Regions from separate parts of the Paenibacillus sp. FSL H7-0323 genome, predicted to be linked through region 4. Evidence: riboswitches for the same ligand, from Rfam matches in the RefSeq annotation. Region 4 holds a riboswitch; each other region holds the start of a gene.

Region 1 (8,119 bases), 4.5 Mb from region 4:
GATCAGGAAATTCTGCTTGGCATCGGAGAATGGCTAAAGGTGAATGGTGAAGCAATCTATGATACGACCTACTGGCGCACCTTCGGGGAAGGCCCTACAGAGATCGTTGAAGGTCAGTTTACAGATGGGATCACGAAAATTTTCACTAATGAAGATATCCGCTTTACGGTAAAAGGCAGTTATCTTTACGCTACTGTTCTTGTCTATCCAAACAACGGTATAGTGCAAATCAAATCCCTTAAAGAAAACGCTGCGCACTTCCATGGGATGATTAAACAGATCAAAATCTTAGGTTTTGAGGAACAACCTGCATGGGAAAAAACCGATGAAGCCTTGGTTATAAAAACGACCTCGGTTCGCAGTGATACTCCGGTTGTTCTGCGGATTGAATTGGATTAGGGACACTTACAGAACTTCGTAACCTATAAAAAGAGTGCTCTTGCCCATCCAGCAGAGAACACTCTTTTATAGTTTTATAACCATCGTTTTATATTAAAAGTAGGGTACCCTGACGTTTACTGTCTTCATTCTAGTCCTATGAGGATATCTCGCGCGTAATTTGTTGGACTCCAAAATAATGCGACCATGAAGCGGATGCTCCGTGGGGATTTTTAGTTGTGCAGCAATGACTTCACTTAGCCCGTGGTTTCGGATGTCCGCTTGAAGCTGTAAGGCTTCTGGATCTTTTTCATGATCAAAATAAAGTGCAGAAGCAATAGCTGAGACTAAATGTGAGGTCTCAAAACCAAGTTCATGAGCAAGCATTGCCGGTTTTACGAGCCGATCATTAGGTGAAAGCTTGCGAAGCGGCGAGCGGGCGACACGTGTAATTTTATCGTTAAAGTTGGGGTTAGTGAATCTCTCCATCATCTTTTCTATATACCGGTCATGTTCTATGGGCTTGAAGCCATATAAATGCACCAATAAGGCCCCTGTTTCCTTAAGCACCCCGTGAACACGAACTCTGATTTCGGGATCAGACATCGCTTCTTGAATGCTAGTATAACCTTCCAGGTATCCAAAATAGGCTGCACTGCAATGACCTGTATTCACAGTATATAGCTTCCGTTCGAGGTATGGCGCCAGCGAATCCACATAATGGACGCCTTTAATTTCATTGTAATTACCAATCATTCCACTGCGGGGAATAACCCACTCACTGAAGGGTTCAACGAGGATTTCAAGTGAATCTGTATTTTTCTGCATAGGTACAATCCGGTCCACCATCGCATTGGGAAAAGCGACATTGCGGTCGGCAAGTTCCTTGAAGGATTGCTTCATATGCCGATAAACTGATTTTTTCAACTTCTGACTGCTTCCAATCCCATTCTCACAGGCAATGATATGAAGAGGGTTGAGATTTCTGCTATTTTCAAGCCTTCGTTCGATGCCCTGCGCAATGGTCTCAGCAATATCTTTTAAAGCGGATATTCCGACGGCAGTTGTCACAATTTCAGCTTCTGCTATAGCTCTAGTAACGTCCTCAGTATCATTCAGATTGATTGCAGTAACATTATCAACAATAAAGCTGTCCCGGTTCTTGTTAGCTAGGGTGACAGGATATTGCCCACGTTTTTGCAATTGGGCAATTTTACTCTTATTTCTTCCGACGAAACAAACATTGTAACCGGAGTCCGACAACATAGGCCCAATAAAACCTCTGCCAATATTACCTGCTCCAAAATGTACGGCTCTCAATTTGGTATCCCCCTTTAATTTGAACTTAGTTTCTCGGTTTCTCTATACGAAGCAACGTTGAGTAACTACATGATCAAATTCAAGAAGACTTAGATTATCAATTTTATGGTGCTGCTTATCGAATTCAAGAAAATTAGTAATTTCGTTAGGCGTCACAATGCAACGGATGCCAGCTGCTGCCGCTGCCTTAGATCCATTCGGTGAATCCTCGATAGCAACCGCCTCATCAGCTGTGATTCCAAGACAAGCTAACGTTTGGTTATATAGCTCGGGATCTGGTTTCACTTTTGCCACATGGTCGGCAGTCCGAACACATTCGAAATACTCGCGAATACCCAATTGATTCAGATATTTTTCCACCCATTCCAGTGAAGAACTTGAGGCCAGCCCTACGCGCAGTCCAGCTGCTTTGGCGGAATCAAGATAATGCTGAATGCCTGGTCGTATTGTTTCAAGCTCCATAAGTTTACTGTGTCTCTGTTTAACAGCCTTACTGAACTCTTCTTTGTCAATCGCTAGCTTAAGATCAGTCATTAAATATTCATAAGGATTAAAACTGTTCAAGCTCGTGCCGATGCAGGTGGAATATTGTTCAAGCGTCAGATCCACTCCATATTCTGCATAAGCCTCGTTAAATGCGGTGTACCAAGCAGTCTCCGTGTCGATAATCGTTCCGTCAAAATCAAAAATAATTCCTTTGATCACAATCAACCATCTCCCTCGTATTATGTTTGGTTAGAATATCTTACGCAAAACCTTCTGCATATTCTACAAAAAGCTATTTCGGCTTGCGTTTGACTATAAAAACCATAACAAAGCCCTTCTACTGACGTCAAGCACGGTAGATAACATGCCACGTAATGATAACGATTACAATCAATGTGGACAAACCTGGATTTTTGCATCACCTGAACATCTAAATACATAACAGTAATCAGATTCAAAAAAACACCACAATCCTATGTGCTTCAAGGGATTCCTTCTGCCAAGTTTGTTATCAAGACAAGCTCCCTCTCTTTCTCTCGATTGCTGTTATTTAGAGTATTTTTCCAAGCAGCTAAAAATAATTCAAAATAATTTTAAACACATCCTTTTTACTTGATTGTACAAATCAAATTACGGGGTTATTTTTTGTCCATTGAGTAAAAAGAGGCTTTAATTTATGATATATTTTAATCGAGAATGATTATCATTATTGGTGGTCGTTACATATAATAGGGAGGCAATAAGATATGAACAAGGTACGACAGTCCTTCGCTGTGGTATGTGTACTATTTTTGCTGAGTACATTGCTACTGGCGTGCGGAAACTCAAAGGAACAATCCTCTGCCAATAGTACGGTGAACGCAACCGGGAACTCTTCCGCTGCAACCGCGGTACCTTCAGCAGAACCCTCAGATAGCAGTACAGATGAAGCAGCAGCGACTACCCGCTCCTATACAGATTACATAGGGCATACTGTAGAGATTCCGGTGAATCCACAGCGAATTATCTATTCTGGAGAAACTTATGGCGATTTGCTCGCACTTGGTGTGCAGGCGGTAGGTTATCCTCTTTCTATGGGTGAAGGCCAGGTTTTTGAAGATCAATTACAAGGTGTGGAGGATGTAGGCTTCCCTATCAATCTGGAAAAAACATTGGAGCTTCAGCCTGACCTCATCATCTATGCGGGCACAGATGAAGCTGATTTCGAACAGCTCTCCAAAATTGCACCCACTATAATATTTGATACCTTTGCCCCACTCCAGGAACGTATGCTGGACATTGGTGGAATTGTTGGGAAAACGACTGAAGCAGAAGCATGGCTTGCGCAGTATAAAACCGCTGAAGAGAACATGTGGAAGCAATTGAAATCCGCAGGCATGAAAGAAGGCGAAACGGCTGCGGTCTTCACTTATTATCCAGGAGACAGACTGTTTATAATGGCAGCAACCGGACTTTCCCAGGTACTCTATGGGGAGAATGGCTTCAAGGCAACTCCAGCTATTCAGAAGATCCTTGATGAAGGTAAAGGGTTCCAGGAAGTATCCATGGAAGTCCTGAAAGAATATGCCGGGGACCGGATATTCCTCTTGACTCCAGTGGCAGAAGAAGCAAAACAATCCACAGAGAATCTATTAAAGAGCCCTATCTGGAAGAGCCTTCCTGCCGTCAAGAACGGATATGTCTATACACAAGACATCATGAAGACTTCAAGTGATGCGACAACAAGAGAATGGCTGCTTGGCGAAATTCCACAGCTATTGAATATGAAATAACCTTCTGTGATGAAGAGTTTAACACAAGGCTGATAAAAAACTGCAAGAAGCATGTCAACAGCTGTTGATATGCTTCTTTTTTTTATATACAATGAATTCATTGATAATCATTCTCACCAAATGAACGGAGGCTGAACCCATGCTGCATACATCATCGTCCTGCCCCCCACTCCACTCTCTGCTATTTCAGCTAAACGAGGCCGAACTGATGATTCAAGCTGCCGATTCAAGCTCTATAACGCGTACAACCCAGGACTATACCCTTCTCATATTTACTGGAGGGAACGGACAATTGAACCTCGATGATCAAAGCGTGATACTAAGTACGGATAAATGTTATCTACTATCTCCTGGAATCTCCTATAGTACGGACAACCAGGAGCTGACGTTGTATTATTACCTCATCACCTTTACAGCAATTTATACAACCGAGCATCCTAAACGATATTCTGGAGAGCTGCTTTCCGGCAGACGGGAGTTAATTGTGCACCCGTTCACCAAGGTAATCCGACTAGTCGAAGACCTGCTCATGAACAGGAATAACACCGATGATGTACAACAATTCAAGCGACAATTAAAATTCCAAGAATTGCTGCTGCTACTTTTTGAGCATAATTACCCTTCCAAACACCTGCCAAGTCCTACGGAATCCGTAGAAAAGACCATAACATTCATTCAGGAGCATTATACAGAGAGTATCACCGTGAAGCAGTTAGCTGAACTGGCGGGAATATCAATCTGGCAATATACACCGATCTTTCAGCAGCTTACGGGTAAAAAGCCGCTTGAATACCTGACGGATCTGCGCATTAATCATTCCAAACGATTCCTGCAGGAATCGACTGAACCACTGCGGGAAATCGCCAGACTGGTCGGCTTCTCGGACGAATACTATTTCAGCCGCCGCTTTCGGCAAAAAACCGGAGTTACACCCGGACAATATGCACATCAGAAAGGTCGTAAGCTTACCGTCAAGGATTGGACGGGTCATGAGGTGGAGATTCCAGAGCGAGCGAAACGGATTGTCTATCATGGCGAAACACTTGGCGACCTTCTCGCGTTAGGCGTAAAGCCTATCGGTGGAGATGAAGCATTCGCCCGGAACAGCGTCTATAAACATCGGCTTAAGAAGCTCGCCAACGTCGGGTTTCCACTGGACCCGCAGTTGACCGCTTCCCTAAACCCAGATTTGATCATTTTGGCTAATAGTGATGAAAGAGCCTACAGAGCAGTTTCTGGTATCGCTCCGACACTCACCTTTGATTCATTTGCATCTCTCGACAACCGAATGCGGACATTAGGCAGTTGGCTAGGTAAACAGCGCGAAGCCGAAGCATGGCTGGAGTCATTCACAATCAAAAACGCTGCCATGTGGCAGCATCTTTACACGACAACCCTCCAAGTTGGAGAAACCGCCTCTGCTTTGGTCTATGATCATGGAGATCATCTGTATGCTATGGGAATGTCCGGATTCTCCACTGCGCTTTATGCCCCATGTGGTTTACAACCGACCGAAGAGATCCAGGCCATTTTGGACGAAGAGTTAGGGTTCGCCGAAGTTGATCCAACGCGACTGCCTGCCTACGCCGGAGATCATATCTTCATGCTCATTCCGGAACGCAAAGACTCGCGAGCTGCGATGGAACGATTACTAGACAGTTCACTTTGGAACAATCTCCCGGCAGTACGTCAGGGACATGTTTATCTGCTCGACGGAAGCAAATGGAACTCTAGTGATGCGTTAACCCGGGAGAAGCTGCTAACGCTGTTGCCTAAACTACTCGGCGGAAGTAGCGCTAGCAATTGAAAGTGAATCTAGGATTCTCTTTTGACTTTTCAAAACTTGATAGGGTATACTTTATCTACGCTTAATTTCCAACTTTTACAGTTGAAAAGCGGGGGAACCAGTTAATTGGGGCGAATCATTGAGCATTAGAATGTAGGGTACCATCTTACCCGAGTCCGTCAGCTAACCTCGTCAGCAGTGGATGGGTCTGCTTTTCATGTTATTTACATAACCAGAGACCCTTGCTAAGGGTCTCTTTTTGTGCTTTTTTGGACCCTGCTGGCAGTAGATTGGCCTTTGACACTAAGGCTCCCTCATTTCTCACACTACGAGACAAAGGAGAGATGTACGTGCAAAAGGTAAAGTACTTCACGGATATTAACAAAATAGCTATGTTGTCTGAGCTGGAAAAAGAGAATCTGAAAGAAATTACGGACAAGTTTGTTTTTCGTGTAAATGACTACTATCTGTCTTTGATTAACTGGGATGATCCAGATGATCCCATCCGTAAGCTGGTTATTCCTAACGAAGGTGAACTGCTGGAGTATGGGTGCTGGGACGCCTCCGATGAGGACACGAATTATGTGGTACCTGGTTGTCAGCACAAGTATAGAACAACTGCACTACTGATTGTATCCGAGGTCTGCGGGGCTTATTGCCGCTACTGTTTCCGTAAGCGTCTGTTCCGAAATGACGTGAAAGAGGCGATGGCTGATGTCTCTCCGGGCTTGGAGTATATCGCAAATAATCCGGAGATTAACAACGTACTTCTTACGGGCGGGGACAGTTTAATTCTCTCCACACCGAAGCTAAGATCCATTATTGAAAATCTAAGAAGCATTGAGCATGTTAAGATCATTAGACTGGGTTCCAAAATTCCCGTATTTAATCCGATGCGGATCTCTGAAGACGAAGAACTGCTGGAGCTGATTCGTACTTACTCTACCGAAGACAAACGAATCTATGTTATGGCGCACATCAATCATCCTCGTGAAATCACACCTGAAGCCAAAAAAGCATTTAAAGCTCTCCACAACGCAGGGGCAATTGTCGTAAATCAGACCCCCATCCTCAAAGGCATCAACGATGATCCCGTTATTTTAGGGGAACTACTGGACCGGCTTTCATGGGCTGGCGTTACACCCTACTACTTCTTTGTGAACCGGCCCGTAGCCGGAAACCGAGATTTCGTATTACCGCTCGAGCAAGTCTATCAAATTGTAGAAGAAGCCAAAGCCAGAACCTCAGGACTTGGCAAAAGAGTACGCTTATCCATGAGCCACACCTCAGGAAAAATAGAAATTCTCGCCATTGATAACGGAAAAGCCTATCTCAAATACCATCAATCCAGAGATCAGGAATACGGAAAATTTATGATTCTAGATTGTCCAAAGGACGCCGAATGGTTCGATGACCTGCCTGGGAATGAGCAATATTGGACCCCACCTGTGAAAAAAAACGATGCTATTATTTCTGTTAATGATTTATCAGGCGAGCCTGCGGATTTAATCTGTAAATAGATTTAATCGACTCTGTCATAGGATATTTCTTCATCGCCAACAACAAAACTCCTCCCGCCCAAAATTAGCCCGAAAAAATCTATGATATAATCACGCTGTAACACGAAATGGACTAATGGGTGGGAATGCACACATGAAATTGGAACGATTGATTTCTATGATCTACAAGCTATTGAACCACGAAGTTTTATCTGCCTCCAAGCTGGCTGAAGAGTTTCAGGTTTCCCAGCGAACAATCTATAGGGATATCGATGTGATTTGTGCCGCTGGCATCCCGGTCGTATCGTATCAGGGTACTAAAGGTGGATATGGCATCATGGACGGATATAAAATGGATAAAAGCCTGCTCCGTTCGTATGATGTCACTTCTCTGATTACTGTACTTAACAGTCTTTCTTCCGTGTTTGAAGATGAGCATACGCAAGGAACCATTGAACGGCTGCAAACGATTGGAACGGAGCCACAGACCTCTAGTCTCGCGGTGGATCTTGAAACCCGGCGTACGGATCCTGACGCACTTCCTCTTTTACGTGCGGCTATATCGGAACGAAATGTTGTCCGTTTTGATTACATCAGTGTAAAAAATGAACGTACAACCCGTGAAATGGAACCAGTAAAGCTTCATTTTAAATATAGCAACTGGTACATCTATGGTTATTGCCGGACACGGCAGGACTATCGGGAGTTCCGACTTTCCCGGATGCTGAATTTGTTCCTGACGCAGGATACCTTTCATTCGCAACATGAGGTACCCAAAGAGGCCGGCTGTTCAAACAGGGCAGATCAGGTGGAGGAAATAGTGATCCGGGTAGGCCCTGAGGCTTTGGCAGAAGCTTTGGATCAGTTTCATCAAGTCG
Region 2 (8,119 bases), 490 kb from region 4:
TACAATCAGGAAAATCAACGTCAGACTGATCAAGAGTGTATTTAGTGCAATTTCATTGGGTGTCTTTTGACGTTTCGCCCCTTCAACGAGGGAGATCATCCGATCCAGGAATGACTCACCGGGATCACTGGTAATTTTGACTTTAATCTCATCACTGACTACCCGGGTGCCGCCTGTGACTGAGCCAAAATCTCCGCCGGCTTCCTTAATAACAGGTGCAGATTCACCTGTAATTGCAGATTCATCTACGGAGGCCAGCCCTTCAATTACTTCACCATCGCCAGGGATAAGTTCTCCCTGACTGACGATGACAATATCTCCTTTACGAAGCTCGGAAGAAGAAACGGTCTTCACAGACCCTCCAACGAGTTTGTTAGCTGTGATATCCTGTTTCGTTTTCTTGAGTGAATCCGCCTGGGCTTTCCCGCGGCCTTCAGCCAGCGCTTCAGCGAAGTTGGCAAACAGCACTGTGAATAGCAGAATGAACAACACTGTGATATTGAAGCCTACCGATTTCTCTGCATTAAAATATCCGGGGGCCAGTACCATAAGCAATACAATAATCGTACCGATTTCGACTACGAACATGACCGGATTTTTAATTAACGTCACCGGGTTAAGCTTAATAAAGCTATCCTTTACAGCGCTTAGGAGTATGGGTCCCGTCAGCAGCTTTTTTCTTTTTACAGTACTCATCTTGTTCTCCCTCTTCCTACCGTAAGGTCAAATATTCTGCAATCGGGCCGAGCACAATGACTGGCAGAAACGTCAGAGCCCCGATAATTACAACGGTACCAATCAGAATTCCGGTGAACAGACCATTGTCTGTGCGGAATGTGCCAATCGTCTCAGGAACTGGCTTCTTCTGGATCAGTGAGCCTGCAACTGCCAGCATCGCGATTATAGAGACATAACGGCCAAGCAGCATTACGATCCCGGTTGTAACATTCCAAAAGGTGGTGTTGTCCGCAAGCCCTTCAAATCCTGAACCATTGTTCGCGGCAGAAGAGACATATTCATATAACACTTGGCTAAGTCCATGGAATCCGGGATTCGTGATGGAACCGTTGCCCAAGTCCGTTAAGAACGCACCTGCTGTTGGTACAAGGATAATGAATGGATGCACTAGGATAGCAATCGCAATTAGCTTCATCTCCTTGGCTTCTATCTTTCGCCCGAGAAACTCTGGTGTTCTGCCAACCATTAGTCCACATAAGAAGACACCCATGATGGCATACATCAGCATATTGATTAGTCCGACACCTTTTCCCCCGAAGACGTTGTTGAGCATCATTAGGGCCAGAGGGGTAATGCCACCCAGCGGTGTCAGCGTATCATGCATATTGTTAACACTACCTGTCGTAGCTGCCGTTGTTACCGAAGTGAACAGCGAAGATTGCGGGATACCAAAACGTACCTCTTTACCTTCCATGCTGCCTTGCGAAGACTCGATCCCCAGCGCATTGATAGCTGGATTGCCTTTGGTTTCCGCATAATAATTCAATCCCAGCAGTAATACGAACAAGGTCATCATTGCTGTGAAAATCACCCAGCCCTGACGTTTGTTCTTAGCGAACAATCCGTACATATATGGCAAAGAGGCTGGCAGCATCCACATAGAGAGAATCTCCAGAACGTTCGTAAGTGGATTAGGGTTCTCAAAAGGATGTGCTGAATTGGCTCCGAAGAAGCCGCCACCATTCGTACCTAAGTGTTTAATTGATTCCAAAGAAGCGACTGGACCGATAGCGATTTGTTGCGTCTGCCCTTCAAGTGTAGTGACCTCAAGCGATGGCTTGAGCGTTTGTGGCACATGCAATCCTACCAGCACCAATGAAACTAGCAGAGCTAATGGAATGAATACACGAATATGTGCTTTTACGAAGTCCTCGAAAAAGTTCCCGACTGATTTCTGTCCTGTAATCCCTCTGACAAAAGCAACCGCAACAGAAAATCCGCTCGCTGCAGACGTGAACATCATCATCGTGATGACTGCCATTTGTGAAAAATACGATAGTCCCGTCTCCCCGCTATAATGCTGCAGGTTCGTATTGGTCATAAAGCTGATCACCGTATTGAATGAAAGCGTCTGTTCCATATCGGCAATTCCATTCGGGTTCAGCGGCAATCCCCGCTGTAATCTTAGAAAAATATAACTGAAAGCAACCAGTACGATATTAGTTAAAACAAAGCTGAGTGCATACTTCTTCCAGGACATTCCGTCCCGTTTTTTCAGGCCGATCAGCTTATAAATACCTTTCTCTGTGCCTGCAAACCAGCGATCCGTACGATTCGGTTCGTTAGAAAATACATGATATAAATACGTTCCCATCGGCTTGACCAGCAAGATGAGAATTACAATTACGACGACTATTTGCAAAATGCCCATGAATGCCCCTCCTTAAAATTTCTCAGGATGAATCAACGCGTAAACCAGATATATAAACAACAGTAGGGTAACAGCGATTACTAGAATCACAGCTTATCCCTCCCCGTATCCTCAACTACACCTGCGCACCAGCGCATAAAACCATAAAATAACCCGTAAATTACAGCTAACGAAGCCACCATATACAGATCCATCATATCTTCCGCACTCCTTCCATTATCCTTGATGAGGTGATCTATCGATTAGAAAATCAGCATCACCACTATGGGAATAGATTACATAGCTCGCACCAAGTCTTTTATAGACCAATCTAGGATTTATTGAACTTGTAATCACAAAAATCGGCTGTGTCGTCCAGGTACGGCACATCTGAATATAGCGGCAGCAAAGCGGAAAGCTGCTCTCAAACAGATATACCCTGCCTACCGGGAACGATGGGCGAAACCAAGTGTTCTGATGGCGGGTATCCACTAGAATAACCTGCTCAATCCCGAGCTCCTCAAGTAAAGCTTTCTCAGCCACATTGTTGGTTAATCCCGCCATCTTAATACCCCTGAACTTCAGAAGTTTAATGAAATGTTCTCCCGCCTTTGTAGGCGCACATACAAGCACATATTCATTCTGATCCGTCATCTTTTTTCTCCTCCTGCTCATTTACAACAAGGAGGCAACGAAAATCTCCGAAAGGATGTTGACCTATCGTCATTTTCGGGCACAACCTAAAGCTCGGTTGTGTCACGTCATTAGACGCTGCCTTACAAATACCGCTAATGATGAATTTAGCGACCTCTTAGGGGAGGCCTCCATAAATGCTTTGCTTCTAAGAGCACAGCAAAAAGCCACAAAGGATCTCCTCTGTGGCTCGCTAGCGGTCACATTGCACTCATCCTCTCTCCATACGCTTACGAGGTTAGCTGTCGGATTCGGGCGGTGAGAGTCGCCCTACCTGTATAGATGCGAGCTCACTCGCACCCTCTACAGGATTCACCCCATAATCGGCTTCCGACTCTCACATCGGCTGCCGATTGTTGGTTCCCCCGCTTTCCTTACCGGAAATTAAGCGGATCAAATATTCGATTGTCGTTGAAACAGGAGTAATCATACTCTTATGCACGAAGACTTGTAAAACCTGAATGATGCCAAAATAATGCAAATTAAAAACTATTTTCCCATTAGATAGCGCTTACTTGATATCTAATCTCTCTATATCTCTTGTTTACTCGAGTTTGGAGCGTTTAATCGCTATCTATAACCCATGTGATTTTATTCACCTTTTTAGAGCGAAAATACTGCAAATTCCCATTATAGGTAGAAACGCAAGAAGCTGAGGCTGAGCGAGAAAGAGGCGCGATAACACGCCATAAATACCTATTTACCTCGTTTTTCAGTCGTAGTCGGCAGGATATGGTTAAAATTGCTCTAAAAGAACATTTTCCGTTTTTTACAGAAAATCTTGAAAAGAGTATGATTCGGGTTGAATCTAATTCATGAAAAACAATCAACGCTGAGTTCCTGCATTCGCAGGGAACGGGGGAACCATCAGGCCACCTGGCCTACTTGGGGTGAATCCAAAGGAGACTGCATAAGTCTCAATAGGTAGGGCGACTCTCACCGTCCGAATCCGACAGCTAACCTCGTAAGCGTAAAGAGAGAGACCCTTGATCCGCCACGCTTTGGCCCAGGTATATCTGCCTGTAATCCAAAACCGCAGCAGAGGTCCTCCTCTTGCTGCGGTTTTTGCGTTACCTAAGCTTATTAGGTGATAGCACGCTGGATGGGGTGAATGTTTTGAAGCACTATTATTTAGGGATACATCAAGGGCTGCTTGAGCCGATAAGTCTAAATTACGTTTGTTTCGGGGCCTTGTGGTTCGAAGAACATAATCACAGGTACATTGTAGGCTATGCATTTGGCCAGAACCAGATCCAAGCCCTTCGCCAGTTCAGCACACCTTCTTCTTGTAAAGACTGTTTAGACTCTAAGATTGTATATGAGATATATAAAAAAATTCGAGAACAACAGCAGCAGCAGGATTGGTCATCACACCAAAAGCTCCCGTGGTTTACAGCCTTCAAGGAGCCTTGGAAAGATGTAAGCGCCGGTTGGTATGTCTTGAGATCCCGCAGCACCTTTCCCTTACATCTATCTGTTATACGAAAAGAGAAGTTCCGACTATGGCTAGAGCATACCGCAGTCTGTGAGAATAAAATGGAGATGCTCGCTTGTGTAGAAAAGGCTAGTGTCACTCATCATGTTGACTTAAAGCTTTTGGAAATCTAAGGAGGAACCCTACTATGGACCAGCGCAGACTATCCCGCATTGAAGTATTTGTATTGGATGAACCCGAGCCTATTCACTATGGAATGGAAGGGGCTGAAGGCTGCCGTTATGGTATTCTGAAGCTCACCTGTAGGGGAGGCTGCAGTTGGGGGGCTTGTCTGATCTCTGCCAACACCAAAAATTTCGATCTTATTAAATGGAGTTCTTTTTTACGGGCCATCTGTCATTGCCGTCTTGAAGAAGCGCTGGATAAGGTCCGCCGCGAAGGTTCAGATTGGGAGCAGGTTAAGCTTGAGCTAGTTCAGGGTGCTTTGCAGGATTTAAAGGCCAAGCTCCAGGGTAAATCCTTGGCAGGGCATATTCAGCAAGGGCGTCTGTACAGTGTTGCAGCAGGGGGGAGCAATTCCAGAAGTGAACGGCTCTACTACAAGCCTTCAAAAGCTTTATCCACTGCCTCCCAGCAGAAACACAGTTGCCCGGAACCAGACACCGCCGATCTCATCAATAAATCCATCTCTTACTTTTCTATATTATAGATTCAAGCAAATCTCTCAATCTGAAAGGATCGTGTTCACCATGCCTGACCCCTTACCTCCCGAGTCCACCTACAGTACTAAATTTGCAGAGTGTGTTCAAAAGTATACTAATGAAGTCTACGTACTTAGTTCCATGTTGTTAGAACAATCTAATGAGGCAGACAAGATTACTATCCGCACCTTCATAGAGCTTCATAAAATATATCGTCAGGATGATTTTGATCCTCAGTTATTCTCTATCCACGCTTACCGCACTTGTATTCACCAGTGTGCTGATTCTTTTGCCCGGCGCTCGCTTCTATCGGCTAAGGCATTACCTTGGGAGGAACAGCTTGTGAAGGTATTGTGGTACGGCTTAAAGCTGCCTCTTTCTCAAATAAGCATTATTCTGCAAAAAAGTGTTCCCGCACTGAAAACACAGCTTAGAGCTCTACGGGAGCAGATGACCACCCAAACGGATATACTAACGAGCGCAAATCTTTCTATAATTTAGTCTCTGACTAGAATTCAAACGATCTTTGAGCGCATGAAGCGACTAATGGACTCAGGAGCCTTTAATTGAAGCTTTTCCACAAATATGGCCGGCGTTCGGACTCCAGTAGAAATCCCGAGCGATGAACGTCTTGGATCGTCTTAAAGCAAGCCCTAATCATCTTCCACCAAGACAAGCCTTACGGACCCAGATGACGTTACTTGCACGTTTATCGCCTTTTGAGCATAGTATCGGACTCCAGTGCAACTATTTGGTTAAAAGAGCTACTAATTCACCCTTTTTCATGCCAATAGCGACTATAGTGTCCGATATCTTGCTAAATCTCGATGATTGCTGCATTTAAGTGCTGCTGGGTCCGTTAGCTATATCAGCTCGTATACAAAGAGATTGCCAACTCAAAAACGGGGATATCCCAGCAACCATAAACGGCTGTTAGGATACCCCCGAAAACTCAGTGCTTACTATTACGCTTTACTCTTACGCGCCTTACCGTACATCCACAATCCCGCCAACATCCCCACTATAGCAATACCAGTCAATAGGCCTTGAACGAAATCCATAAAAGTGGAGCCATCCGGAAGCATTCTACTAACCGTAGCCAGCGATACAGAACTCATTAAAAGCATAATGGTATATTGTTCGCTTGTAGACATCATTAGCACTCCTTAAAAGTTATATGAGGTCATCTTAGATCTTGTAAGCTTTCATTGCTTTTCTGATTTCTTTAATACTTGGGCGTTTGCCGTACATCAGTACGCCGGTACGATAGATCTTGGCTGCCAGCCATCCGAAGATGAAGGTAGTCACAAGCAGGATCAGCAGCGATACAATGACTTGCCAGATCGCCACCTCGCCGACACCAATTCGGAGCAGCATCGTCAATGGTGAGGTGAAAGGCACATAACTCGCTATCTTAACCACTAGAGTATCTGCATTGGAGATACTGAACAGTGGAACATAGAACGCTACGAAGCCTAACATCATGATTGGCATTACCGCCTGACCGAGATCCTCCGTACGGCTGACAATCGAACCTACAGCCGCATACATCAAGGCATAGAGGAAGTAACCTAATACGTACAAGACAAATCCATAGAGCAGCAAGTTAATATTGAGCTGGCCTAAATCGAGATCAAAATCAGCCAATACAGTCGCATTATGCGGGAGCGTCAAATTGACGACGATCGCTGCGACAAAGATCCCAATTTGCAATATTCCTACTAGGAAAACACCGATAACTTTACCGAACATTTGCGCTAAAGGTGAGGCACTTGTAATCAGAATCTCCATAATCCGCGAGCTTTTCTCAGAAGTTATCTCAGCAGCAATCATGTTGCCTGTCATCATAATGGACATAAAGAACAACATAAGCATGGCATATACGATAATGTAGTTAATGGCTGGAGTGTCCTCCTGAGAGCTTTCACTGCCACCGCCTGCGTTAAGCTGTTGTGTAGTAATCTGCACAGGCGTTGACATTGCAGCAATCTGTTCAGAGGTCAGCTTGTCGCCAACGATGAATTGTGTGTTTGCTTGCTGAAGTGCATTTTGGAGATAAACTTGCACATCTCCGTTTAGTTCCCCATCATTACTATGATAAGTAACGGGTGGAAGCCCTTCACCAGTAGGTTCCGCAAAAGTAACATAACCTTCTACGGTCTCTTCATCTAATGCTTTCTTTAACTCGGCATCCTCCGCAGAAGCATATTGTACTATCTTAGCCTGTGGCATGCCCTCTGGCGCAGTATAAGCCTTCAACAATTCTGCAACCTGATTTCCCTCTTCAGCAATCACAGCAATTTGAGTAACTTCACTTTTGGCCGAATCACCCTTAAACTGATCGATGATATAGGGAAGATTCATCCCTATGCTGAGCAATAATACTAGAATCAAAGTAGTAATCATAAATGATTTCGTTCTAACTTTATTTTTAAAGGTAAAGCCGATAATTGTCCCCATCTTATTCATTAGATTCACCCACCGCTCTGATAAAGATTTGGTTTAACGTAGGTTCCTTGATTTCAAAATGCTCCACTTCACCCTGTGCTATCGCCTGCTGTAAAATACGCTGTGCTGCACCGATCTCACTGATCGATAACAGATACCCACGCTCCAGCCGTTTAACTGCTGTAACACCTGCGATGGACTCCAAACCTTTTACCTCATTAGCTGTACGCAGCAATACTTCTTCCCGCGGGTAGCCATTCTTGATCGTGCGGATATCCCCTTGAACGACCGTATTGGATCGATCGAGAATCGTAATGTTACGGCATAGCTCTTCCACATGCTCCATCCGGTGCGTAGAGAAGAGGATACTTGTTCCCGAATCACGTAATTCTTTGACCGTATCTTTCAGCAGCTCCACGTTTACTGGATCCAGCCCGCTGAAAGCTTCATCTAGAATCAGAATCTGCGGCTTAT
Region 3 (8,119 bases), 1.1 Mb from region 4:
ATTGAGGATCTTAAAGGCAGAAAGATTTATTAGATTTCGATTCGAGGGATGATGATAGTGGGCCTCACGATTAGAGCGATTTTGGAAGATTTAATGGGAACTGTGGAACAGGTAGAAGGGACTGTGGATATTCTGAACCCAGGGGAACCGGAAACTGAAGTCACAGGGATTATTACGGCCTTTTCTGCCACACAAAATATTGTGGAGCAAGCAATAGCGTTAGGAACCAATTTGCTGATCACGCATGAAGGTGTATTTTATAGCCATCATGCGGCGAGCGAGTGGTTAGAAGGTGATCCGGTTTATCATGCGAAAAAAAGTCTGATCGAACGATCCCCAATAGCTATTTTTCGTTATCATGATTATTGGCATCGGCAAGAGCCGGATGGGATTATGATGGGTTTGCTGCGAGAGCTGGATTGGTCAGACTATGTGGAAGAGCAGCAAGCGGCTGCTACGATTCTCACTATTCCTGCCATGACTGTACTGGAAGCTGCTCAGTATATTAAAAGTAAGCTAGGGATCTCTTATGTACGCGCTGCTGGTGACCTGTCTCTGTCCTGCAAACGCATAGGGATATTAGTAGGTTACAGAGGGGGCGGGACGATGGCTATTCCACTTTTTAATGATCACAATCTTGATTTAATTATTGCTGGAGAAGGACCAGAGTGGGAGACTCCGGAATATGTGCGGGATGCAGGGCACCAAGGCAGATCTAAAGCGCTCATCATGTTAGGTCATGCGGAGAGTGAAGCGCCGGGGATGAAATATTTAGCTGAAATCTTAGCAGACAAATATCCCATGCTTCCTACCCGGTTCATTGCTGAACAACCCATCTATCAGATGGTTTAATCTGGGGAAATTAAGAGTACGGAATAAATAAACATATTATGGAGAAAATGAAGGGAAACAGGTCACTGAGAAAGGAGTGTTTCAATGGAAATTCCTTTGGAGGCTGATGAAGTATTAAGTCGGATCAAAAAGCTGCAAAGCGACGGAAGCTCAATCAGTAAAAAACAAGTAAAGCAAAGCGACCCAGAGCTTATGAGAAGTGCGCTGTTCTTTTTTCCAAGCTGGGAGCATGCATTGAAAAACGCCGATCTTTTGTAGCCATAGTATTGTAAAAGGAAGCTAAGTGGACAGGGGGAGATCTCTGATTCTGCTTAGCTTTTTTCTTTTTTATGAAATCATTCGTGCTGTTCATGTGAAATAATATTAACAAGCTTGCCAAACGGATCGGGGACATAGAAACGACGAACACCCCAAGGTACAGAAACTGGCCCAATAGTGGTATTGAAGATTGTCGTTTCTTATTAAATAGGAAAGTACTGGTGAATCACCCCCTTTTTCGCTTGCTTCAGAGCTGTTTTTCTAAAGAAAACGAGTAAACAAGAGCAAAAGAAAGAGAAAATGAAGAGTATGCTTAATATGAAATGAAAAGCATTGCTTTCAACATTATTTTGACCAGAGCCCTCCTTTACAAGAAAACCTTACAAGAGTATGATTCATCTCAGAACTGAGAATTATCTTAAATTTACAATTACATAAGCAATCCGCTTAATTTCCGTTTCTGGAAAGCGGGGGAACCAACAACTGGCAGCCGATGTGAGAGTCGGCACTGGTTATGGGGTGAATCCTGTTCCGGGTGCATAATATGCATCCCTGCAGGTAGGGCAACTCTCACTGCCCGAATCCGACAGCTAACCTCGTAAGCGTATGGAGAGAGGATGAATGGCGTGTTTAGTGATGAATAGCCACAGAGAATCCCTCTGTGGTTTTTTGCTGCGTTTTTAAGCAGATATAGTCGTAGAATTTATTATGAAAGAGGTGTTACCTTTGCCTATCGCTAAACTGAACGGAACTTCGCTCTATTATGAAATCAATGGAACTGGCACTCCGGTTGTGTTTATCCATGGACATGGATTAACACACAGTATGTTCAAACCACAGCTGGAGTATTTTTCCGATAAATATAAAGTGATTTTGTGCGATTTACGGGGGAATGGCAAGTCTGGTAAACTGCTGGAGGCCCCACATGAGATTATTGAGACGCAATGTCTGGATCTGATTATGCTGTTGAATGACCTAGGTATCCGTGAAGCAGTTTTTGTAGGAATCGCCTATGGTGGCTTAGTCGTTCAGCATATTGCCAAACAATATCCTGAGCGTGTAAAAGCAATTGTGGTCGCGGATAGCTTTTGTAGGACTCACGGATCAACAATAGTAGGGAAAATACAAACTATGGCAGCATATTGCAGTTTACTAATGTATTATCTCCCAAGCGAGCTGGTGTTGCCTTCGATTCGGATGATGTACCGAGAGCGCTGGAGTCTGGCCTACAATGAGATTAGAAGAGGACTGCTGGACAAACGCCCCCGGGAGTTATATCGGCAAAGGCTGGCTACGAGCCATGTTGATTACACCAGATGTTTAAAGGCTTTTAAACGTCCTGCATTATGTATTGTGGGGGACTTTAATGAATTTGGAGTGAATTGTATGAAGGAAATGGTGTCTCAGCTGCCGCAGGCGCAGTTGGCGATTATTCCGAACGCATTAGATCCAAGTAATCTGTGCCAGCCGGAGCAATTCAATGCGATTCTTCAGCGTTTCTTAGAGAAGCAGCAGGGCAGTCAGCAGATTAGCTGATCTATAGGGAGACCTTCACAAGCGAAGCGTTTAAGTGAGAAAATAGGCGTCCCATAGCCAGGGCGGAATGAGCTGGCTATGGGTCGTCTTTCTGGGAAGAACTTTAGGGGAATTCTCCCTAAAATGAAGGAGATTATGGCTCCTAGAACGTAGATTAGGGAAATCCTCCCTAATAATAGGATGTTTTTAGCCATAAATGGGTATTTGCATGAATTTTTAGGGAGGAATTTCCTAAAAACCTCATTTTAAAGCGATTATCGATGAACATTAGGGAGGATTTCCCTAATATAATGGACATCCAATTAAAGGCTGGCTTATCCGTAGTGAAATCTACGAATGAGCCAGCCTTTGGTTATTTTACTAACCGATGGATGTTGAACATTTACAAGCATATTGTACCTAGAACGCCACTTAATGTCCCTACCCTACCACAGCACCAAATATAGCTCACCAGACGTGGGAAAGAACAATAGACTCTAAATAGTTATAGAAGGAGGCGTAGTAAGCAACGCATCTGCTACTCTTGCATTTTGTACAATGCGATCTACTCGTGTAAGATTAAGATAATTCATACTAAAGGAGCTGAGTCATGATGTCTCAAGCTGAAACTATAAAACTGACTTCATTATCTTCAAAAGGGGGCTGCGGCTGCAAAATCGGTCCCGCCGATCTCATGCAGGTTATTCGTAGTCTGCCACCAACTGTTCCTAACCCGGATCTACTTGTAGGTCTTGATACTAGTGATGATGCAGGGGTGTATCGTTTAAGTGATGAATTAGCGTTAGTGCAAACTGTTGATTTTTTCACGCCGATCGTGGATGATCCCTATTCATTTGGTCAAATTGCAGCAGCCAATGCATTAAGCGATATTTATGCGATGGGTGGAAAGCCGCTTACGGTGCTTAATATTGTGGCCTTTCCTATTTCTGTTTTAGATAAAAGCATTCTCGGTGACATTTTGCGCGGTGCAGCGGATAAAGTACAGGAAGCAGGAGCTACTCTTGTGGGCGGACATTCCATCGACGATAAAGAGCCCAAATTCGGATTGGCCGTTACGGGCCTTGTGCATCCTGACAAAGTAAGAACGAATGCGGGCGCCAAGGTGGGAGACAAGCTGATTCTAACGAAGCCTATCGGTGTGGGGATCTTAACAACTTCCATTAAAAAGGATCAGCTATCTCCTGAAGAAACCACACGCCTTACGACAGTAATGTCTACTTTGAATAAAAAAGCGGCTGAAATCATGGAGCCTTATGATGTACATGCTTGTACAGATGTTACCGGATTTGGGCTACTGGGACATGCCTCGGAAATGGCTAAAGGGAGCGGCACGGGCCTGATCATTCGTCAAGGCGATGTACCGATGCTGCCAAGAGTAAGAGAGCTTGCGGAGCAGGGATTTGTTCCAGGAGGCACTAAGAATAACTTTGCCCATCTGGAAGGCAGCATTCTTTATCCGGAAGAGATGGACCAACTAAGCCGCTATATTCTATGTGACGCTGTGACTTCTGGCGGACTGCTGATCTCTGTGGCCCCTCAACAAAGTGAAGATTTGCTAAAAGAGTTAGTAGATGCAGGGGTAGAAGCGGCATTGATCGGAGAGGTAACGGAAGAGCATCCGGGTCAGATTACGGTTATAGCTGCTGTGGAATAACTGTTGTATATCAGCTTAGAGCAAATTATGAAGGTTAGCCACCAGAGGAGAGAGCATATTGTTTCAGGACATTACACTGGAAGAACTTAGAGTGTTAAAAAACAAGAAGCAGATCACCATTATTGATGTTAGATCTCCTTCTGAATATAAAGATGCAACGCTGCCGGATAGTTTGAATATTCCCTTTTTTGATGATCAGGAACGGGCTGAAGTAGGGACGTTGTATAAACAGACAAGTGTGCAGGCCGCGAAAGAACGTGGTTTGGAGATTGCTGCGGCAAAACTGCCTTCTTTTGTCAAAGAATTTGCAGCGATTCAAGGAGACAAAGCTGTATTCTGCTGGAGGGGAGGTATGCGCAGCCGTACAACTGCGACCGTACTCTCTTTAATGGATATTCATGCTTACCGGCTGATAGGCGGCTATAAGGCTTATCGTAAATGGGTGCTCGACGAATTGGAGTCCTATGAATGTAAGGCGAAGTCTTATGTGATTCACGGAAATACAGGCACAGGTAAAACCAATCTGTTACACCGCCTGAAAGCGCAAGGCTACCCCGTTCTGGATTTGGAAGGGATGGCAGGTCATCGTGGTTCTATTTTTGGTGAGATTGGCCTTCGTGCGAACAATCAAAAAACGTTCGATAGTCTTCTTTTAGAGGAGTTAATTAAGATCGGGGATTCTCCTTATGTACTATTTGAAGCGGAGAGCAAAAAGATTGGTAAGGTAGTAATGCCCCCATTTATGGCCGAGCAAAAAGAGAGCGGAACGCAGATCTGGATTGAGATGCCTTTGCATGCCAGAGTGGAGCAAATCCTTGAGGATTATCGGCCAGAAGAATACAAGGAGCAATGTATTTCTGCATTTCGGAGTATTAAATCCCGAATTCATATCCCTATTGCGGCAGAAATCGAGCGATGCTTGCAGGCAGATTTGTTCGGCGAAGCTGTGGCGCTGCTGCTAGAGTATTACTACGACCCTAGATACGATTATACGTCCACTCAGTATGAAGGCATTGAGAGAGTTACTTTTAAAGTGAATAATCTGGATGAAGCTGAGACTGCTGTGCGTTCTTTTTTAAAACATCAAGAAGTATAAGTTTCGCGTTATGGTTAAAGGGGGCTTTACTTAATATGATCTATTTAGATTACAACGCTACAACACCAGTAGATAAGGAAGTAGCAGAGGTTATGATCCCTTATCTTTACGGTCATTTTGGGAATCCTTCAAGCAGTCATTCTTTGGGGCGGGAAGCTAAACTCGGAATAGAGCAGGCAAGAACACAGGTGGCTGATTTCCTGAATTGTGCGCCGGGTGAGGTGCTTTTTACCAGTGGGGGTAGTGAGTCTAATAATACTGTCATTAAAGGAGTAGCCCAAACGTATCGCCATAAAGGTAATCACATTATCCTGTCTGCTATTGAGCATCCGGCGGTAATTAAACCTTGTAAGTACCTGGAGCAGATGGGATACAACCTGACTTATGTACCTGTTGACTCGTATGGAATGGTGCAGGTTGACGATGTGAAAAAGCAGCTCACGGACCAAACCATTCTGGTCTCCATCATGCACTCTAATAACGAAACGGGTACGATCCAGCCGATCAAGGAAATAGCTGAGGTCTGCCACGAACGGGGTGTTCTTATTCATACAGATGCTTCACAGTCTGCGGGAAAAGTAGACCTCGATGTAGCGGATTTAGGGGTGGATTTTCTAACGCTTGCAGGCCATAAATTATATGCGCCCAAAGGCATTGGAGCACTGTACATTCGGGACGGCATTCACATTGAGCCTTTGATACACGGTGCGGGCCATGAACAGGGGCGAAGAGCGGGGACAGAAAATACACCCTACATTATTGGCTTAGGAAAAGCCTGTGAGCTTGCTGCTGACTCTGATTCTAGAAAAAGAGTTAAGCAAGTTACGGAGTATTTCTATGGAAGACTGCAGGAGTTTTTTGGCGAAAAAATTCATTTGAATGGTCATAAACACAAGCGCTTGCCTAACACCCTTAACGTTAGTTTTCTTGGAGCAGTGGGTCATGAAATTATCGATTCCCTGGAAGCTGTGGCGGCTTCAACTGGCTCAGCGTGCCATTCCGGTGAAACGTTGATTTCGCCTGTTTTAAAGGCTATGCATGTGTCGGAGAATATTGGACGGGGAGCGGTTCGTTTTAGTGTGGGACGATATACGACTACAGCGGAAATCGATGAGGTCATCGATAAGCTGAAGGTGTATTTGTTATAAGCTGAAATCGTATTAGTTGTGAGGTTCGTTTTTGCAAACAGTGGCAAAGTGTGAATTCTAGTGAACGGACTATGATTCTCAGTGAACGGATTATGGCTCCCAGTGAATGGACTATGATTCTCAGTGAACGGATTATGATTCTCAGTGAATGGACTATGGTTCCCAGTGAACGGAGTAGCTATCGGACTCAGGCGCTCTTATTTGCAATATTTTCCTATTTTTGAGTTGCTATAGGACTCCATAGGCGTTATTAGTACAAAATAGACACTACTGAGCACCATTTCTGCCCAATAGCGCCTCTCAGGTCCGATAATCTCTCTAAACAGTGATAAATTAACGAATAGCGGCATCTGAGTCCGAAAGATCAAGAGTTGAATCCGCATATTACAAAAAAAGCATCTGCCACCTCCTTCAAAAGGAATCGCAGATGCTTTTTCTAACTTTTTTTAGTGATTATACAATCGTAAAGCCAGCACTTGCATAACCAGTGACTGTATTTACAAGGGTAAGACCTGTAGCGGTGGCTGAGAATACCATAAGCAAACGTGTCTGTGGTGTTACAGTAAAATTGATACCATTCGTAATTCCGCTGACAAAAGTTCCAAGATTAATAGTACCGGTGATAGGTGGAAGTGGGACTGTTGCGCCTGGAATAGGAGTAAATGTGTTATTTGGTGTGGCAGATTGGTACAATTGCGCTGTTACATTTATCGTAGTACCAAGCAGCGATAAAGCTATGGTATTACTGAAGTAAGCGGCAATGGAAGTTATTACTCCTGCTCGGGGAGTTGAGAATGCAAAATTGATAAGCGGTCCAAGGAGAGTACCTGTCAAATCAATATTACCGCCAACAAGCGAAATACCTGTGGCTGAACTTCCAAAGCCTACAAGGCTTGTTGTTCCAACCAAACCACCTAAAACCGTGGTCATAATAATAGGTCCTCCGGATGCCAGCGGAATAATTGCACCGTTACCGGTTGCACCAGTGACTCCGGTAATGCCAGTAGCTCCGACCGCGCCGGGATCACCGGTGGCACCCGTAGCTCCGGCAACGCCGACCGCCCCCGGATCACCCGTGGCACCCGTTACACCGGTAGCTCCGGCAACGCCGACCGCCCCCGGATCACCCGTTGCCCCCGTAGCTCCGGCAACGCCGACCGCGCCCGGGTCGCCCGTCGCGCCCGTTGTACCAGCAGGGCCCGCCAAGCCGGCAGCACCCGTCGAGCCCGTCGCTCCAGTTGCTCCTACGCCTGGACCCGCTGGTCCTTGCGCACCTGTTGGTCCTTGAATCCCTTGCACACCCTGTGGTCCTTGAGGTCCCATCGCACCACCAGCGATTAACAAGTAATCTGGTGAACTGCCAGGTATTCCAGTAGGTCCAGAAACAGTAGCAATATAGGTGCTGCCATTGAAGGTTACTACTTGACCTGCTGGATAAGTAGGACTTTGTGCAGGATTAAAGATTACAATTCCTTGCAGCCCTACCCCTTGCGGACCCTGAGGTCCTTGAAGTCCAGGCGTTCCTTGAGGGCCTTGTGGTCCTTGCGGTCCTTGGGGGCCTGTGGAGCCACCAGC
Region 4 (8,119 bases):
CAAGCCGCAAGGGCAAAAGGATACGCTTGTAGCTGCGCCTTATTTCCGGGATTATATCCGCAATTTGGCTATAGAATCGCTCCACATCAGTAATGATGAGCTGGAGCAAGGCGGACTAAATGTCTATACCACCCTTGACCCTGACATGCAGCATGCCGCAGAAAATGCTGTTGACACAGAGATGGATCAAACTAGTGATCTGGAGACTGCGCTTGTATCCATCGATCCTCGCACCGGTTACATCAAAGCAATGGTCGGCGGAAAAAATTATCGTACCAACCAGTACAATCATGCTTTGGCCACCACACGCCAGCCGGGTTCTTCCTTTAAGCCGATTATGTATTTGGCCGCACTCTCTTCCAAAGAGATGACAGGACTTTCGGTCTTCAATAGTCAGCCAACGATGTTTCATTATGATAACAACCGCAAAACGTATCAGCCCCGAAACTTTGGGGATAAGTATCTGGGTGAAATTAATATGCGGCAAGCTATCGCAGCATCGGACAATATCTATGCTGTTAATACAATTATGAAGATCGGCGCGGATAAAGTGAGCGAAATGGCTGCGAAGATGGGCATTGACAGTCCACTTCAAAGCGTACCTTCGCTGGCACTAGGCACTTCACCGATCAGTCCGCTTGAAATGGCTGCGGCTTTTGCTGTAATTGGAAACAGCGGTCAGAAAATGCCGACCACAGCCATTCTAAAAATAACCGATTCAAATGGCATGGTCCTGTATGAAGCACCTCAACCCAAAGGAGTAACCGTCGTAGAACCTTCAGCTGCCTATGTCCTGACTCGTTTAATGGAGGGGGTATTCGAGACTGGGGGGACGGGCAATCGTGTGGCTTCCATAATCAAACGTCCGGTAGCCGGCAAGACCGGCACTACGGATACAGATGGCTGGATGGTAGGATTCACCCCGGAGCTATCCACGGCAGTCTGGGTTGGATACGACAAGGGGCGCGACATCGCAACTACCGACGGACGGCGTGCGGCTCCTATTTTCGCCCAATTTACTGAAAAAGCGCTGGAAAATGTCCCTCCAAAAATTTTCCCCATTCCAGATGGAGTGGTCAGCGTATACGTCAATCCGCAATCCGGTAAACTTGCTACAGCAGCATGTCCCGACAAAGAACTGGAAACCTTTATTAGTGCAACTGAGCCCACCGAATACTGCGAATTGCATGGAACTGGCGCCGCTCCTGCTGTCGATGACACACAAAGCAAGGTAGATCCTGCTGAAGAGAATCGTTCCCTATGGAAGAACATTAAACGCTGGTGGTTGAATTAGCCTCTTCATTTATATTGAAGGGGTTTTTCTTTTTTTATAAGTCATATATTGTAGTAACAACAGGATTTCTAAATTCAAATATCACTTGTCGCATAAGGGATGTAACCGTTTTATTTATTATGCTTACCCCATTCTCTTAACTCACAATTACTGCTATAATAGTTATTAGAAACCAAAATATAATGATGTAAATGAGGGACATGGGATGAAGGATACAGGCATGATCCGGAGTTTAGACAGTCTTGGGAGAATTGTGGTTCCCGCAGAAATCCGTATGACGCGTAATATCGACATTGGTGATCCTATCGAATTTTTTGTTTTAGACGAAAAAATCATCGTCCTTAGGAAGTACACCTCGACAGAGTGTACATTTTGCAGAAGCCACGACCATGTCACCTACTATAAAGAGCAGTTTATTTGTAGCAGCTGTCTAAAAGAAATTGTCGATCCTGAACGCATGTCTCAATTGCCAGAGTCACGTGAGGATTTTGTTGTTGAGGCACCAGAGCACAACACCAGCATCCGAAAGTCGAAGACAGAGGAAATGTGCCAACGTCTGGAACAAGCTATTGAAGATCATCCCTATGCCAACCAAAAAGAACTTGCAGAAATCCTCGGGATTAGCCAAGCCAGAGTGAGTCAGCTCAAACGCAAGCTTAGCAGTACAAGCAAATCATAAATTAAAAAAGCTTCGACGCTCCTATTTCCGGAGGTCGAAGCTTTTTTTATATCGGATAACCCTTCTGGAGGCTCCTATACTATTCAGTCAGTGCAGCTTTAAGCTCATCTGAGGATGCATTCCACCATGCTTCATTATGAGAGATCAGAAGGGATTTGAGAGCCGACTTCTCAATGGCTCCAAGCCCTGCCACATCGATCTTGCGTTTAAGAGCTGCATCCAGCTTATTGACATGCTCGGCAAGAATTTTCCATCCGCGGCGCGCTTCTGTATCAATCCACATTTCACAGGCTGTGATTCCACCATAAAATTGAGCTTCCAATGTACGGTCTACCGCTACCCATACCACCCAAACCTGTCTTCCATTCGGTACATCTTCACGATTCATGGAAAATTTAATTCCTTTTTCCACCTTGCTCTTGGCATGCATGGCACCGATATCAATAACCGCCACATCACCATCAATAATGACAGGTGAAACGTTGTTGAGATCTATAGAGCCTGCTCCAAAGCCTTTATGTTTACTTTTAGCGTTCACAATATTTAAGGCAATCTGTTTCTTGCCCTCCGGTTGTATGTTGTCCACGAGTGCACACCCTTCCTCTTACGAATAATTTAATTTTAGCTAATAATGCGGCGATTGCAAACATATACATCCCGTAGATGCTTGTCACGGGAGGAATCACACTATGAAGTCACTGTCATTAAAGTACATCATCTTTGCGACCCTGGCCATCCTCGCGCTGCTGGGAGGAGGAATATGGGCCTTTTCAGGGGATAGCTCAACAGCTTCTGTTACTAGCTTTGCTTCAAAAGAGGCCAAGTCCTCCAGCGGCACAGCGCCTGCAGCCGTACCACAGCAGGTATTGCCTGAGAGCGCGCCTGTCCCGGCAGAGGAGGCTTTAAGCCAGCGGGTAGTCGAGTATCACATTGATGTCCAGCTTGTTCCTGACACAGAAACCTTAAAAGCTTCTGAGACAGTAACCTGGACACACCCCGGAGTAAAGCCAGTAAGTGATTTATATTTTCACATGTATCCAAATGCATTTGCCTCATCAGATACCACCTTTATGAAGGAATCCGGGGGGACGCTCAGAGGCGACAGCATGCCTGAGAACGGCTTCGGAAATATGACGCTGACCGATCTGCGCACGACAGAGGGAACTTCGCTAATGCAAAGAGTGCAATATGTTCAACCTGATGACGGCAATATCAACGATAAGACGCTTCTAAAGGTACATCTTCCTCAGCCTGTTAATGGTGGGGAAAGTGTAACACTTAAGCTTCAGTATGAAGTCCAGTTGCCCAAAATCTTTGCTCGCATGGGTGCTTCAGGTAACTTCGTTATGGCTGGGCAATGGTTCCCTAAGCTTAGTGTATACGAGCCTAAGGGCACACGCGGAGTTAAAGAAGAAGGCTGGGACCTGCATCAGTATCACGGGACCTCTGAGTTTTACAGTGATTTTGGCATCTTTAATGTAACGATTGCCGTTCCTTCCAACTATACGGTGGCTGCGACCGGATTTCCTGTAAAAAATGCCAAGCTCAAACAAGATCAAAAAATATATCAGTTCTACGCCGATGATGTCCACGACTTCGCTTGGGCTGCATCCCCTGATTTTACAGTAGCAGAGGAAGCTTTCTCTACGCCGGAAGTGCCTGGAGTACGAATTAAGGTGTATCTCGACCCACTGCACAAAGACTTACAAGAGCGTTACCTTCAAGCTGCCAAGGCTGCCCTGACCTACTTCAGCAAATGGTATGGCCCTTATCCCTACTCTACGCTGTCTATTATCGTCCCACCTAAGGAGGGAAACGGCGCGGGAGGAATGGAATATCCTACCCTTATTACAGCCTTTGGGGCCGCGGATTCTTCTCCAGATACCTCACTTGAAAGAACCGTCATTCATGAGATCGGCCATCAATACTTCTACGGTATGGTAGCCAGCAATGAATTCGAGGAGGCCTGGCTGGATGAAAGCTTTACTTCCTATGCCGAAGACAGACTTATGGAACAAGAATACGGTATCAAGTCTAATTTGCCTTTACAGGCCAGCCTGGTAACTATACCTGAGCCGTTAAATCTGGAAACGTGGAAATATGCAGGGGCGGATTCCTATAGCCGAAATGTTTATATCCGCGGCAAGCTTGTACTTAAAGATATCGAACGCCAGGTAGGTACCAAAGCAATGAACAACATCATGTCCTCCTACGCTCGTAAGTTCCGTTTCCAGCATCCCGCTACGTCAGATTTTCAGAAAGTCGTTGAGAAGGTAACCAAAAAATCATGGCAGGCCTATTTCGATGATTACATTTATGGTGATGGTGCGCCTGACTTCTCAGTAGATACGATTACTTTTAAAAAAAATAACAGCGGCGATGCTCAAAGCTACGAATCATTAGTGAAGATTTCAAATAAAGGGAGCCATTACGTTGATGTTCCCGTGAAATTCACATTCGCCGACAGCTCTTCGGTGCAGCGGGTCTGGAACGGTGAAGGAGCAGAGACTACGTTTCAATTGTTAAGCGATAAGCCTCTTCTCTCTGCTGAGATTGACCCTGAGCATTCCATCTTATTGGAGAGCAAACATTTAAACAACTTTAGGCTGGCGGAAATAGAGCCCAAGACGCTCTCTCGCTGGACGTTAAGTGTAACTAAACTACTTGAAACCGTGCTCGGAACTCTTGTCTGGTGAGGTGAATGATTGTGAGAACATCGATAACCCGCGGCTGGCAAAGCATGAAGGAGCAATTTTATATTTTAATTCTGCTCTTCATCTACCGACTGCTCTGGGGCTACTTTATGTATGGTTTCATCCGATCTGCTATTATTCCAATTCTACTGCGCTATCCAGATAAAGACGCCGGCGGCAGCGGTATGGGCAGACTGTTGTATTATATCGAGGGACAGTTCAGCTTGAATACTGACCCTGCGATACGCACTTGGTTATGGATGCTTCTAGGACTTGTTGTCTTGCGACTTCTGCTTTCTCCTTTCATAAGGGCAGGATTGCTGCATGAGCTGCACCAGGAGCGAAAGGGCGAGCGCGGGCTGTTTTTTTTCCCCGGCATGAAGATCTATGGACTACCTGTCTTAGTCTTTAGCCTAATCGAATGGGTGCTGACCCTGCTGCCGCTTTACTGGCTTGCTCCAAAAATGTACGGGCTGTTCTTATCCTCTTTGTTTAACTACACTTTGTTACTTCATTTAGTACCATACGTATTGGCATGGCTTATATATATTTTTATCGTGCGCCTGTTTCTTCTATATATGCAGTTTGGTTACACCGGCGGTACAGGAATGTTCTCCTCACTGTTCATCTGCTTGCGGTCACTGATTCCTGCTATAGGTGTTTCCATTGTACTTGGTGCGGGAGGCTTGCTCTTACTGCTAGTGTGCGGACTGACGGGTCTGTTCTGTCCCGGCCTGCCGGCACTTATAATACGGCAAATCTCACCACTACCTTCTACGCTCTTAAAAATGTGGGGAATCTCTGCACAATATCATCTATGGTGTAGCAAAGCATTTCCACAATAAATTAACCTTATTTGACATAATAAAAAGGTCCCAATTCCTGTATTCAGGAGCTGGGACTTTTTCTCATTACGGATAACTTAAGAGTATTTGCAAAATCATAAAAGCTCTGTTACAATAAGTCCTGTGCTATTAGTAACAATTTTGTAATCAATTGAAACGATTCCTACATAACTAAATGTATTTATCGTAAGTGTAACTGTCGAAACGTCATTCTCTTGGTGCTTAACACGCCTAATTCCTTTGCACCGGGAAGTGGGGGAACCATATTTTGGGTGAATTGATCTCGCTTTACAGGGATCATAGGGAATCTTCTACCGAACCCTTAAGCTAACCTCGCAGGCCTTGGAAGGAGTACATCTTTTGAAAAGACATAATTTAAGAAAAAAATGCGTCGCTGCGGCGCTAGGACTTGTAATGGCATTATCTATTGGTGGAGGAAGCGCCTTTGCCGACTCTAAGATGGACACTGTAATCTCAAAGACTATTGGAGTTGCCTATAAAACCGGAGGTACAAGCACTGCCGGATTTGATTGCTCTGGATTTACAAAATATGTATTCAAGAATGTGGGTCTTACTTTACCTCGTACATCAAAAGCTCAATATAGCGTTGGAACTGCTGTATCCAAAAGCAATCTGCGTTCTGGTGATCTAGTGTTCTTTAACACACTTGGCAATGGAGTATCCCATGTCGGCATTTATGTTGGAAACGGAAAATTCGCACAATCGTCCTCTTCGCGTGGAGTGACCATCACTTCACTCAGTCAGGCCTACTGGGCCAATCGTTATGTTGGCGCTAAAAGAGTAATGAGTACTTCAGCTTATCAAGCTGTAGCCTTCGATTGAAACCTTCCTCACAACTATAACCTCATAATTACAACTATATGAACCTGAATCTGATTATTCCCGTAATCAAATTCGGGTTTTTCTTTTTTCCATAATATATTTTTACACTAATAGAGCCCAATTGAAACACGTTTATTTGATAAAAATTGCAATTATATTAAAAATTAGGTCATTATTAACGCTTACATATGCCTTTCTACCGTAAAAATGCCAATTTTTCTGCATTAATATGTTAAAAACGATTGCCAAGCGGCTTTCTGTTTGTTACAATTAGCGCAGTGAGATTTTAGTAACATTTTTGTAATCATTAAGTTGTTATTTACAAAGGTTTTGTCATGTATTGATTACAAGCTAATCCTAATCAACAGTATGAGCCGAGTTTCCTAACTATTAGGAAAACGGGGGAACCAACTTTGGGTGAATTGACCTCCATTATATAGAGGGGTCATAGGGGACCTTCAACCGAACCCTTAAGCTAACCTCGTAGGCATTTGGAAGGGGTATACACTTTTGAAGAAGAAGTTAGCAGCAGCAGTACTAAGCTTTTCCATCATCCTCACCATCGGAGCAGGAAGCGCTTTCGCAGATTCCAAAATGGATAAAGTGATTGACAAGGCCATCGGTACTAAATACGTATCCGGCGGTATATCCACTAACGGATTTGATTGCTCCGGATTTACAATGTATGTGTTTGATAAGATTGGCATTAACCTTCCACACCAATCAGGTTCCCAATATCAAATGGGCACAGCAATCTCCCGTGATGATATAAGAGCCGGAGATCTTGTATTCTTCAATACAAGTGGCAAAGGTGTCTCCCATGTCGGCATTTATGTCGGTGAAGGTAAGTTCGCACACGCTTCTACCTCACGCGGTGTTACGATTAGCTCTCTGAGTGATAGCTACTACGTGAAACGCTACGTTGGTGCTAAGCGCATTATGAGCACAGACGCTTACCAATCGGTTGCTGCTGAATCGGAAGACAATGATGATGTTCAATAAGTAACGTACATAGGCTCTTTTCCAAGGTAACTCTTGGAGGAGAGCTTGTTTTTTTGTCTTATTACTTATTTACCCCTCTCATAATTTGTAAAACATTCCTCTCATATAAAGTTTCTGAGTCGAACCTCCCCCATTTTGTATATAATTAGTAATATAGCAATGTCCTCGTGAAAGGAGCTCGTTGACTTTATGATAAATCCCTCGGTAACTTTTCATGTAGTTCCTATGGAGGCAATTCACGGAGAAGCTATTTGTAAGTGGAGCTATACGCCTCCATATAATATTTATGGCTGGATGCCGTGGGAGCAGATGCAGGCTCTTGGCATCGAGTTTGGTGATCCGCAGCTCCGGGAGGAACAATATATCTCCATATTAAATGAACAAGAGGTTTTGTGCGGATTCGCACAGTTGTTCCCGATGGAAGGAGTCGTTCGTTTAGGAGTTGGGATGCGCCCCGATCTATGCGGCCATGGTTTAGGCAAACTATTCGTAGATGCCATCGTCCAGACAGCCTTGAATCGTTATCCTGATCGTGAGATAGATCTGGAAGTCCTGACCTGGAACCAACGCGCCATCCGAACTTATCAAAAATGTGGATTTACGATTACAGATACGTATGAACGCCGCACACCTACAGGAGACAAACCTTTTTATTGCATGGTCTATGACAAATGATATTAAATACCATATATTTCATAAGAACGATTGTATTCTCGTTCATTTTTTTGTCACAAACCCTATGATAACGCTTCACCATAAGCTA

Evidence for each region. A riboswitch is a leader RNA that binds a small molecule or an ion and turns the genes downstream of it on or off. The one in region 4 is predicted to bind cyclic di-AMP.
Region 1: linked by a shared signal. The riboswitch ahead of MHH89_RS02390 (KamA family radical SAM protein) and the one ahead of MHH89_RS22585 (C40 family peptidase) in region 4 are both predicted to bind cyclic di-AMP.
Region 2: linked by a shared signal. The riboswitch ahead of MHH89_RS24725 (hypothetical protein) and the one ahead of MHH89_RS22585 (C40 family peptidase) in region 4 are both predicted to bind cyclic di-AMP.
Region 3: linked by a shared signal. The riboswitch ahead of MHH89_RS17660 (alpha/beta fold hydrolase) and the one ahead of MHH89_RS22585 (C40 family peptidase) in region 4 are both predicted to bind cyclic di-AMP.

What each region holds. Positions count from the first base shown of each region.
Region 1 covers NZ_JBBODB010000001.1:507,768-515,886, reverse strand. The annotation lists gene MHH89_RS02415 (alpha-L-fucosidase) at 1-399, shown strand, start outside; gene MHH89_RS02410 (mannitol-1-phosphate 5-dehydrogenase) at 493-1,698, opposite strand; gene MHH89_RS02405 (HAD family hydrolase) at 1,741-2,403, opposite strand; gene MHH89_RS02400 (ABC transporter substrate-binding protein) at 2,931-3,956, shown strand; gene MHH89_RS02395 (AraC family transcriptional regulator) at 4,096-5,763, shown strand; cyclic di-AMP (ydaO/yuaA leader) riboswitch at 5,812-5,955, shown strand; gene MHH89_RS02390 (KamA family radical SAM protein) at 6,087-7,262, shown strand; gene MHH89_RS02385 (helix-turn-helix transcriptional regulator) at 7,396-8,119, shown strand, end outside.
Region 2 covers NZ_JBBODB010000001.1:5,485,676-5,493,794, reverse strand. The annotation lists gene kdpB (potassium-transporting ATPase subunit KdpB) at 1-696, opposite strand, end outside; gene kdpA (potassium-transporting ATPase subunit KdpA) at 713-2,389, opposite strand; gene kdpF (K(+)-transporting ATPase subunit F) at 2,402-2,479, opposite strand; gene MHH89_RS24730 (hypothetical protein) at 2,606-3,022, opposite strand; cyclic di-AMP (ydaO/yuaA leader) riboswitch at 3,273-3,462, opposite strand; cyclic di-AMP (ydaO/yuaA leader) riboswitch at 3,882-4,046, shown strand; gene MHH89_RS24725 (hypothetical protein) at 4,115-4,669, shown strand; gene MHH89_RS24720 (hypothetical protein) at 4,684-5,205, shown strand; gene MHH89_RS24715 (hypothetical protein) at 5,246-5,698, shown strand; gene MHH89_RS24710 (hypothetical protein) at 6,163-6,354, opposite strand; gene MHH89_RS24705 (ABC transporter permease) at 6,386-7,666, opposite strand; gene MHH89_RS24700 (ABC transporter ATP-binding protein) at 7,659-8,119, opposite strand, start outside.
Region 3 covers NZ_JBBODB010000001.1:3,894,798-3,902,916, reverse strand. The annotation lists gene MHH89_RS17680 (alpha-glucuronidase family glycosyl hydrolase) at 1-33, shown strand, start outside; gene MHH89_RS17675 (Nif3-like dinuclear metal center hexameric protein) at 58-852, shown strand; gene MHH89_RS17670 (hypothetical protein) at 937-1,110, shown strand; partial or broken gene MHH89_RS17665 (glyoxalase) at 1,188-1,298, opposite strand; cyclic di-AMP (ydaO/yuaA leader) riboswitch at 1,545-1,731, shown strand; gene MHH89_RS17660 (alpha/beta fold hydrolase) at 1,837-2,646, shown strand; gene MHH89_RS17655 (hypothetical protein) at 2,937-3,092, shown strand; gene selD (selenide, water dikinase SelD) at 3,239-4,300, shown strand; gene mnmH (tRNA 2-selenouridine(34) synthase MnmH) at 4,359-5,396, shown strand; gene MHH89_RS17640 (cysteine desulfurase family protein) at 5,432-6,544, shown strand; gene MHH89_RS17635 (exosporium glycoprotein BclB-related protein) at 6,998-8,119, opposite strand, start outside.
Region 4 covers NZ_JBBODB010000001.1:4,994,870-5,002,988, reverse strand. The annotation lists gene MHH89_RS22615 (transglycosylase domain-containing protein) at 1-1,294, shown strand, start outside; gene MHH89_RS22610 (AbrB/MazE/SpoVT family DNA-binding domain-containing protein) at 1,500-1,973, shown strand; gene MHH89_RS22605 (YwhD family protein) at 2,053-2,559, opposite strand; gene MHH89_RS22600 (M1 family metallopeptidase) at 2,663-4,669, shown strand; gene MHH89_RS22595 (hypothetical protein) at 4,681-5,511, shown strand; cyclic di-AMP (ydaO/yuaA leader) riboswitch at 5,730-5,868, shown strand; gene MHH89_RS22590 (C40 family peptidase) at 5,926-6,354, shown strand; cyclic di-AMP (ydaO/yuaA leader) riboswitch at 6,717-6,859, shown strand; gene MHH89_RS22585 (C40 family peptidase) at 6,865-7,356, shown strand; gene MHH89_RS22580 (GNAT family N-acetyltransferase) at 7,546-8,031, shown strand.